Pigmentiphaga aceris: one gene and its partner. The protein of the gene in region 1 interacts with the protein of each later gene in a pairwise test. Links are inferred from orthologs where the notes say so. Each region holds a gene or a part of one and is shown in the gene's direction. Other genes may lie near its edges.

What was found.
Region 2: the proteins of rsfS (region 1) and FXN63_RS06545 interact in binary tests that used the Escherichia coli proteins (3 or more experiments, as listed by UniProt). The link is inferred for Pigmentiphaga aceris from one-to-one orthologs.

Annotation. Positions count from the first base shown.
Region 1 is NZ_CP043046.1:3,987,772-3,991,968, forward strand. The notes cover bases 1,199-4,197. They hold rsfS (ribosome silencing factor), read left to right. Parts: upstream 1,199-2,498; coding sequence 2,499-2,897; downstream 2,898-4,197. Other genes in these bases: hemF (oxygen-dependent coproporphyrinogen oxidase), read left to right, coding at 1,199-1,887; nadD (nicotinate (nicotinamide) nucleotide adenylyltransferase), read left to right, coding at 1,884-2,498; rlmH (23S rRNA (pseudouridine(1915)-N(3))-methyltransferase RlmH), read left to right, coding at 2,914-3,384; FXN63_RS17285 (Maf family protein), read left to right, coding at 3,486-4,091; rng (ribonuclease G), read left to right, coding at 4,103-4,197. Outside these bases: purD (phosphoribosylamine--glycine ligase), read left to right, coding at 1-974; more of hemF, read left to right, coding at 982-1,198. UniProt on the Escherichia coli protein: Functions as a ribosomal silencing factor. Interacts with ribosomal protein uL14 (rplN), blocking formation of intersubunit bridge B8.
Region 2 is NZ_CP043046.1:1,567,179-1,572,002, reverse strand. What follows is about bases 413-3,267. They hold FXN63_RS06545 (ATP-binding protein), read left to right. Parts: upstream 413-1,208; coding sequence 1,209-2,327; downstream 2,328-3,267. Other genes in these bases: FXN63_RS06540 (DUF5682 family protein), read left to right, coding at 2,339-3,267; FXN63_RS06550 (hypothetical protein), read left to right, coding at 730-972; tal (transaldolase), read left to right, coding at 413-730. Outside these bases: more of tal, read left to right, coding at 1-412; more of FXN63_RS06540, read left to right, coding at 3,268-4,672; FXN63_RS06535 (DUF4132 domain-containing protein), read left to right, coding at 4,691-4,824.

The DNA of each region.
Region 1 (4,197 bases):
GCTCGAAGGACTTCGCCAAGGCCTTCCTGATCCGCCACGGCATCCCCACCGCTGCCTATCAGACCTTCACGGAAACCGAACCGGCACACGCCTACATTGATGCGCAAGGCGCACCGATCGTGATCAAGGCCGATGGTCTGGCTGCCGGCAAGGGTGTCGTGGTTGCCATGACCCTGGAAGAAGCACACGCCGCCGTTGACGACATGCTGTCGGGCAATCGCCTGGGTGCCGCTGGTGCCCGCGTGGTGATCGAAGAGTTCATGGAAGGCGAAGAAGCCAGCTTCATCGTGCTGTGCGATGGCCGCAATGTGTTGCCGCTGGCCAGCAGCCAGGATCACAAGCGCTTGAAGAATGACGACAAGGGCCCGAACACCGGCGGCATGGGTGCGTACTCGCCCGCCCCGGTCGTGACCCCCACCGTGCACGCCCGCGTGATGCGCGAAATCATCCACCCGACCATCCAGGGCATGGCACGTGACGGCATTCCGTTCACGGGCTTCCTGTATGCCGGCCTGATGATCAGCCCCGAAGGCAAGGCACGGGTTGTCGAGTTCAACTGTCGCATGGGTGACCCGGAAACCCAGCCGATCATGATGCGTGTGAAAAGCGATCTGGTGCCCGTGTTCGAACACGGTGTGGCCGGCACGCTCGACCACGCCGAGATCGAATGGGATCGTCGTACCGCGCTGGGCGTGGTGATGGCTGCGCACAACTATCCCGAGACCCCGCGCAAGGGTGATGCGATCTCCGGTCTGCCGGCCGATGCCGATGACTGCATGGTGTTCCACGCAGGCACCGTCGAACAAGACGGCAAGGTGTTGACCAACGGCGGCCGTGTGCTGTGCGTCACCGCCCTGGGCGACTCGGTGCGGATTGCGCAGCAACGCGCGTATGACGTACTGCGTGGCATCAACTTCGACGGCATGCAGTACCGCGACGATATCGGCTGGCGCGCCTTGTCGCGTCGCACCTGAGGCCTGAATGCAGATAGACACCCGCCGTACCTACGAATACTTCACCGGCTTGCAGGCCCGCATCGTTGCGGGACTGGAAACCGTCGAAGGCCAGCCCTTCCGCAACGACACCTGGACCCGACCGGAAGGCGGTGGCGGGATCTCGCGCATGATCGAGGGCGGCAATTTCTTCGAACGCGGCGGCGTGTTGTTCAGCCACGTGTTCGGCAAGACCTTGCCGCCGTCGGCCAGCGCACACCGGCCGGAACTGGCCGGACGTCCATGGGAAGCCATGGGCGTGTCGCTGGTGTTGCACCCGCGCAACCCTTATGTGCCCACCGTGCACATGAACGTTCGTTGTTTTGTCGCCAAAGCCGTCGTGCCCGGCGACGCCGACGTGTTCTGGTTCGGTGGCGGCATGGACCTGACACCCTACTACCCGTTCGATGAAGATGCGGTGCACTTCCACCGCACCTGCCGCGACGCCCTGGCCCCCTTTGGCGACGACTTGCACCCCCGCTTCAAGCAGTGGTGCGACGAGTATTTCTACCTGAAGCACCGCAAGGAAGCGCGTGGCGTCGGTGGCATTTTCTTTGACGACGTAAGCCAGCCTGATTTCGAACAGGCATTCGCCATGACCCGCTCGGTAGGCGACCATTTCCTGGACGCCTACCTGCCGATCGTCGGCGCGCGACGCGATATCGCCTACGGCGAACGCGAGCGTGATTTCCAGGCATATCGGCGCGGACGCTACGTCGAATTCAATCTGGTATTCGACCGCGGCACCCTGTTCGGGCTACAGTCGGGCGGGCGCACGGAATCGATTCTGTTGTCGATGCCGCCCATGGCCGCCTGGCGTTACGACTGGCACCCGGAAGCGGGTTCGCCTGAAGCGCGTCTGTACGAGGCCATCGTGCCTCGGGAGTGGGTGTGACGGGTCTGCAGGCAACACGCCGAATCGGTTTGTTGGGCGGCAGTTTCGACCCCGTTCATCTTGCCCATGTCACGCTGGCTGAAACTGCACTGCGACATTTGCAGCTGGATGCCGTACATTTAGTGCCCGCCGCAGAACCGTGGCAGCGTCCGCCGCTGGGTGCCGCACCCCAGCATCGGGCCGCAATGCTCGAATTGGCCATTGCCGGACACTCCGGGCTGGTGGTCAACCAGATTGAATTGGCCCGCGGCGGCCCCAGTTATACGATCGATACCGTCGAGGCGCTGAAGCGCCCCGACACATGCTACGTGCTTATTCTTGGGGCCGATCAGGTTGCCAATTTCTGCACGTGGCACCGGTGGGAAGACGTCATCACGAACGTTGACCTTGCTGTCGCGGCGCGCGCCGGCGACCAGCCGGACGTCCCCGAGGCACTGGCCACATGGCTGGCTCGCCACGGTCGCGCGCTGCAAGACCTGCCCATGCCCGCGATGACGGTGTCGGCATCGACCATCCGTCGCAGACTCGCCCAAGGCGAGCCCGTCGACGACCTTATCTCTCCTGCGGTGCTGGACTACATCCGTTCGCATCGCCTCTATGGCACTACCTGAATGGATATCAAGAAACTGCAGCGCGTTGTTGTCGACGCGCTTGAAGACGTGAAAGGCCAGGACATCCGTGTGTACAGCACGACCCACCTGACCGGCCTGTTCGACCGTGTGGTGATCGCCACCGGTACCTCGAACCGTCAAACCCGTGCACTGGCCTCTGAAGTGCGTGAACGCGCCAAGAAGGCTGGCGGCGAAGTCATCGCCACCGAAGGCGAAGAGACCGGCGAATGGGTGCTGGTCGACCTGGGTGACATCGTGGTCCACCTGATGCAACCGGCCATCCGCCAGTACTACAACCTGGAAGAAGTCTGGGGTGGCAAGCCGGTGCGCATGAAGCTCAACGCCGAGAGCAAGCCCAGCGGCCCGCACCTTGGCCCGCTGGACCCGATCGACGACTGAGTTTTCGCCCGTCGTCATGAAACTTGTCATTGTGGCGGTCGGCACGAAGATGCCCTTCTGGGTGGACGAAGCCTTCGCCGACTACGCCAAGCGCATGCCGCTCGACTGCCCGATCGAGCTGCGCGAAATCAAGCCCGAGCCGCGTACCACCGGCAAGACTCCCGCGCAGATGATGGCGCTGGAAGCGCGCCGGATCGAAGCGGCGCTGCCGCCCGGTGGGCATTGGCTCGCGCTCGATGAACGCGGGCGCGACCTGACCACCGTTGCGCTGTCCGAGCAATTGGAACAGTGGCGCGAGAACGGGCGCGACGTGGCCTTGCTGATTGGCGGTCCTGACGGATTGGACCCCGATCTGAAGGCACGCTGCGCAGGCCTGCTGCGGCTGTCCAGCCTGACCTTGCCGCATGCCATGGTCCGCGTATTGCTGGCAGAGCAGCTCTATCGAGCCTGGTCGATCCTGAGCAATCACCCCTACCACCGCGTCTGACGAGTCAGGCATGATTCAGGGGTGACACATGGATGTCACCTCAAACGGGGTGACTCCCGCCTTGGGTCTCACTTCCTTGGGCATCCCCCTTCCCTGAATTCATGACCGTCATCTATCTCGCCTCAAGAAGCCCGCGCCGCCGCGAACTGCTCACCCAGCTGGGCGTGGCCCACGACGTGTTGCTGTTTGCGCCTGCCGCACCAGGCGTGGACGACGAGCCCCAACTTCCTGGCGAAGCCGCCGCCGACTATGTGCGTCGCACTGCCCGCGACAAGGCATGGCAAGGCGCGCGTGCGCTCGCTGAACGACAGCTACCGCCGCGCCCGGTGCTGGCTGCAGACACCACGGTCATTCTGGCCGGCGAGGTGCTGGGCAAGCCGCGTGATCGCGACGACGCGATCGGCATCTTGCGGCGTCTGTCGGGTGCTACCCACGAAGTCCATACCGCGCTTGCCTTGGTGGACGGCGAACAGCTGCACGAAGACGTATCGATCACCGAAGTCGTGTTCGATGTGCTTTCCGATGCGCAGATCGCCGCCTACTGCGACAGCGGTGAACCTTATGACAAAGCAGGTGCCTATGGCATTCAAGGCGGCGCTGGCCGTTTTGTGTCGCGCATAGCGGGCAGCTTCACCGGCGTAATGGGATTGCCGCTGTTCGAGACCGCGCGCCTCCTGGCCAAGCTGGACAACCGAAAATCCTCATGATGCGTGCCGCCATGACTGAAGACATTCTGATCAATATCACCCCCTACGAGACCCGGGTGGCTGTGGTGCTGCAAGGCGCAGTGCAGGAACTGCACATCGAGCGCAG
Region 2 (4,824 bases), 2.4 Mb from region 1 along the record:
CGGCACCGAGATTCTGGGCATCGTGCCCGGCCGCGTGTCCACTGAAGTCGATGCCCGCCTGTCCTTCGATACCCAGGCCACCATCGACCGCGCGCACAAGATCATTGCGCTGTATGACGCCGCCGGCATCTCGCGCGATCGCGTGCTGATCAAGATCGCTTCCACCTGGGAAGGCATCCAGGCCGCGCGCGTGCTGCAGTCCGAAGGCATCAAGGTCAACATGACGCTGCTGTTCTCGCTGGTCCAGGCCGTGGCCTGCGCCGACGCAGATGCACAGCTGATCTCGCCCTTCGTCGGCCGCATCTATGACTGGTACAAGAAGTCTGCCGGCGCATCCTGGAACGAAGCGGCCAAGGCCGGCGTGAATGACCCCGGCGTGCAGTCGGTGGCATCAATCTACGCGTACTACAAGAAGTTCGGCATTCCGACCGAGATCATGGGTGCCAGCTTCCGCAACGTCGGCCAGATCCTCGCGCTGGCAGGCAGCGACCTGCTGACCATCAGCCCTGATCTGCTGGCCAAGTTGGCGGCGGAAGAAGGCGACGTACCTGCATTGCTGGACCCGGCCACGGCCGCTGCCTCGCCCGTGGAACGCCTGACGGCCGACGAAGTCACCTTCCGCAACCTGCTGAATGAAGATGCGATGGCGACTGAGAAACTGTCAGAAGGCATCCGCGCCTTTGTGGCTGATGCACGCAAGCTCGACAGCCTGATCGAGGCACTGCGTTAATGGCAGCTCCGCGCCCAGATGAGCGCCCCGATGCGGGCCGCGCGCAGCCCGCAGCAACATCGACCACCCCACGCCGCATCGGCTTGCTGAACAAGCTGGGTAACGCTCACTGGGGCGTTGCGGTAGGGCTGGGCGTGCTGCTGCTTGCCGTGGGCGTGTACAAGGGCGAACTGTTCGCCCAGGTCTACGGCGGCATCATGATTGCGCTGGGAATCGGACTGCGCATCGTGCGCGGACGCTGAAGCACGTCAACGCAGCTTGTGCTGGCGATGGAAGGCACGCGGATGATTGTTGTGCCGACCATCGCCATCTATTCAGATGGGTACCGACAGTCAGGTGTTCGTAACCAGTTCCGGTGGCCAACCACTGCACCGCTGGCTCGCCGCTAACCTTTTGCCACGGATATTTCGCCGTCTACGCTCTACCATTGCGAACTTGGCCATTAAACCCGGCTAATAATTCTGCAAGGAGCGAGTCGTTGACTGCAAAACCGGTGCAAGCCCCCGCGGCGCAAGAAAACTCCACCAGCTGGCAACGGCCACCTGCCGAGCTGCGCTATGCAGACGAACTGGCTGCCCTGCGTGCGGCCGACACCGCCGCGCGGCCCCCTGGCTGGAGCATGTCACTGGCAAGCGTCAAGCAATTCATCCTGGGCGGCAACGGTTCGCCGCCCAAGCTGGTGTGCTCGCCCGCGCTGATCGAACGCGCGATGGTCACCTTGGCGACCTCGCGCGCGCTGCTGTTGATTGGTGAGCCTGGCACCGCCAAAAGTCTGTTGTCGGAATTGCTGGCCGCTGCGGTCAGTGGGGATTCGACGCTGACGATTCAGGGTGGCGCGTCGCTAACTGAAGACCAGATCAAATACGGTTGGAATTACGCCTTGCTGGTCAGCGAAGGCCCGACCGAACGCGCCTTGGTACCCGCCCCCTTGTATCGCGGCATGCGTGAAGGCCGTGTGGTGCGCTTCGAGGAAATCACACGTTGCCCGCTGGAAGTGCAGGACAGCCTGCTGTCGGTGCTGTCCGACCGCGTGCTGGCCGTGCCTGAACTGAAAAGCGATTCGGCCATGGTGTTCGCGCGTGATGGCTTCAACGTCATTGCCACCGCCAACACCCGCGACCGGGGCGTGAACGATATGTCGGCAGCGTTGAAGCGCCGCTTCAACTTCGAAACCGTGTTCCCCATTGCAGACCTGGAAGACGAGCTGGCGCTGGTGCAGCGGGAATCGGCTGCGCTGCTGCTTCGCTCGGGCGTGCCGCAGGCCCCGCATGTCGACGTGCTGCGTGTGCTGGTGACGTGCTTTCGCGAACTGCGTGAAGGCACGGACGACGGCGGCAAGGGCATGGAACGCCTGTCATCCGTGATGAGCACGGCCGAGGCCGTGAGCATGGCGCATGCCATTGGCGTGCGCGGACACTTCATGCGTGGCGACAATGGACGGGCCGAAGACATTGTCGAATGTCTGGCCGGTACTGCTGCCAAGGACAACGCCGATGACCTGGCCAAGTTGCGCCGGTATCTTGAACAGCGCGTGTCCAAACGCAAGGGTGATGTCTGGCGCGAACTGTACGCGGCACGACATCGTCTGACTGCATGAGCGTGCATGCCATGCATGCAGCAAGCAGCACGGTGAGCGAGCATCCCGGTCAATCAGACGACGGCCTGATCGTCATCGGCGTCCGTCACCACTCGCCTGCCTGCGCACGCCACGTGCGCCAGGTGATCGCGTCCACGCGCCCGGCCTTTGTGCTGGTCGAAGGCCCGGCCGACTTCAACCCGCACATTGCAGACTTGAAACGCCCGCACACGCTGCCGGTAGCCATCTTCAGCTTTCATGCCGGGCCAAACGACAGCCGCTCGTCTTACGCGCCATTCTGCGAATACTCCCCGGAATGGCAAGCCTTGTCGGCTGCCTTCGAAACAGGTGCCACGCCGCTCTTTTGCGACCTGCCCGCCTGGACACGTGCATTCGGCGACACGCCCAATCGCTACGCCGATCCGCACGGCCTGCACATCGACGCAGTGGAAACCGCATTGGCCAGCCGCCTGGGCGAGCAAGACCTGGATGCCTTGTGGGATGCCTTGGCCGAACAGGCCGACCCAGATGCCCTGCCCGCGCGGCTGGCGCAATACTTCGCCTTGCTTCGCCCCGACGGCGCAGAAGACCCCAGCGAAGCCGCACGCGAACAGCACATGGGACGCTACGCCGCCTGGGCAGTACGCCAGGCAGCAGGAAGACCGGTGGTGCTGGTGTGCGGTGGCTGGCATGCCGACGCCATCCGCCGAATTGCCCGCAGTGTCGATGGCGCTGAGCTGCCGGACACACCCCAACCGGATGGCGATACCCGCGTCGACAGTTATCTGGTGCCCTACAGCTACCCTCGCCTTGACCGCCTGAATGGCTACGCGGCGGGCATGCCTTCCCCTGCGTATTACGAACAGGTTTGGCAACACGGCTTGGCCCGCGCAAGCGACTGGGCATACACGGTGATTACACGCACTTTGCGCAAGCGCGGCCAAGTGGTGTCCACCGCAGACCGCATCGCGTGGGCAGCACAAGCCGAAGGACTGGCACGCCTGCGCGGTCATCGTGCAGCGCTGCGCCACGACCTGCTGGATGGTGCCCTGTCCACGCTGCTGAAAGACGGCCTGGACCAAGTGCCCGACTGGTCCAGCCAACGCGGTCTGCGCGCGCATCCGTTCCTGGGCACCATGCTGCACGCCCTGTCCGGCAAACGTGAAGGCCAGCTTGCGGCAGGTACACGCGAACCACCATTGCTGCTAGAAATTCAGGAACTGCTGAGACAGCTGACGCTGGAACCGCAGACCATGCCACGCGAGGTGCAGCTGGACTGGAGCCTGCCAGAAGATCGCAGGCGCGCGCATGTGCTGCACGCGCTGCGCATTCTGGGCATTCCGGGGTTCGAGCGCGTGGGCGGCACGCCCTTGGCTGATACCCGCACGCCAAGCGAAAATTTCCGCATCACCCGCCACCGCGATCTGCACGGCGCGCTGATCGAAGCATCGCGCTGGGGCGGCACGCTGGAGGCGGCGGCATCAGGCTGCCTGGCGGCGCGCGACACCGACATTGCCAGCCTGGCAAACACCTTGTCGGATGCCTTGTTCGCCGGGCTGATGGACGCCCACGACGGCACCGTCAAAACACTTGATGCCGCATTGAGCCAGGCCCACGACCTGGGTGCACTGGGCAAAGCGCATCGACGCATTGTGTCCCTGTACCGCTTCGGCGACATCTTCGGTGCGGATGCACGTGCGGGCCTGGCCCGGCTGGCACAAGCCGGGTTCGAACAGACCGGCTGGTTGCTGGAATCGCCCCAGGCCACAGGCGATGGCAAACAAGCCGTGACCGCCATGCAGGCCTGCCGCGACCTGCTGCGCGACTGCCCGGAAATCCCGCTTGCGCGGGACTCCTTTCTGGCGACGGCAGCACGCTGCATCACATCGACCGACAGCCCGCCCACACTGGCGGGCGCGGCCCTGGGCCTGCGCATAGCTTGCGGCGAAACAGCCGCCGATGGTGTCGATGCACGCATTCGGCGCGTGTCGCAGCCTACCGAGCTTGGCGATTTTCTGATCGGCTTGTTTGCATTGGCCCGTGACGAAATCGGCACCGATCAAGGTGCCATGCAAGCCGTCGAAGAACTGGTCGCGGACTGGCACGACGGCGATTTTCTGCGTGCGCTGCCACCGCTGCGCGAAGCATTTGCATGGTTCCCGCCACGCGAACGCGAACGCATTGCACGCGCGCTGCTGACCCGACATGGCATGGCACCCGCACAAGCGGAAGCCGACGCCATGCACTGGATGCGGCAAAGCGTGCCGCTGGATCAACAAGCCTACGCACTGGCGGCCGAGCAACGGGCCGTGGCGCGCATGGCGCGCGCGGGCCTGGTGTTGCCGCCGCCCCGCTCAACCCAGTAAATACAGGAGCCCACACACATGGAACGCTACGAACTGGTTGAAGGCAGTGCAGCGAAATTCTGGGAAGTCTCGGTGACTGGCGACACGGTAACCGTGCGCTTCGGACGCATTGGCACCAATGGTCAGACCAAGGACAAGCAACTGGCCGACGC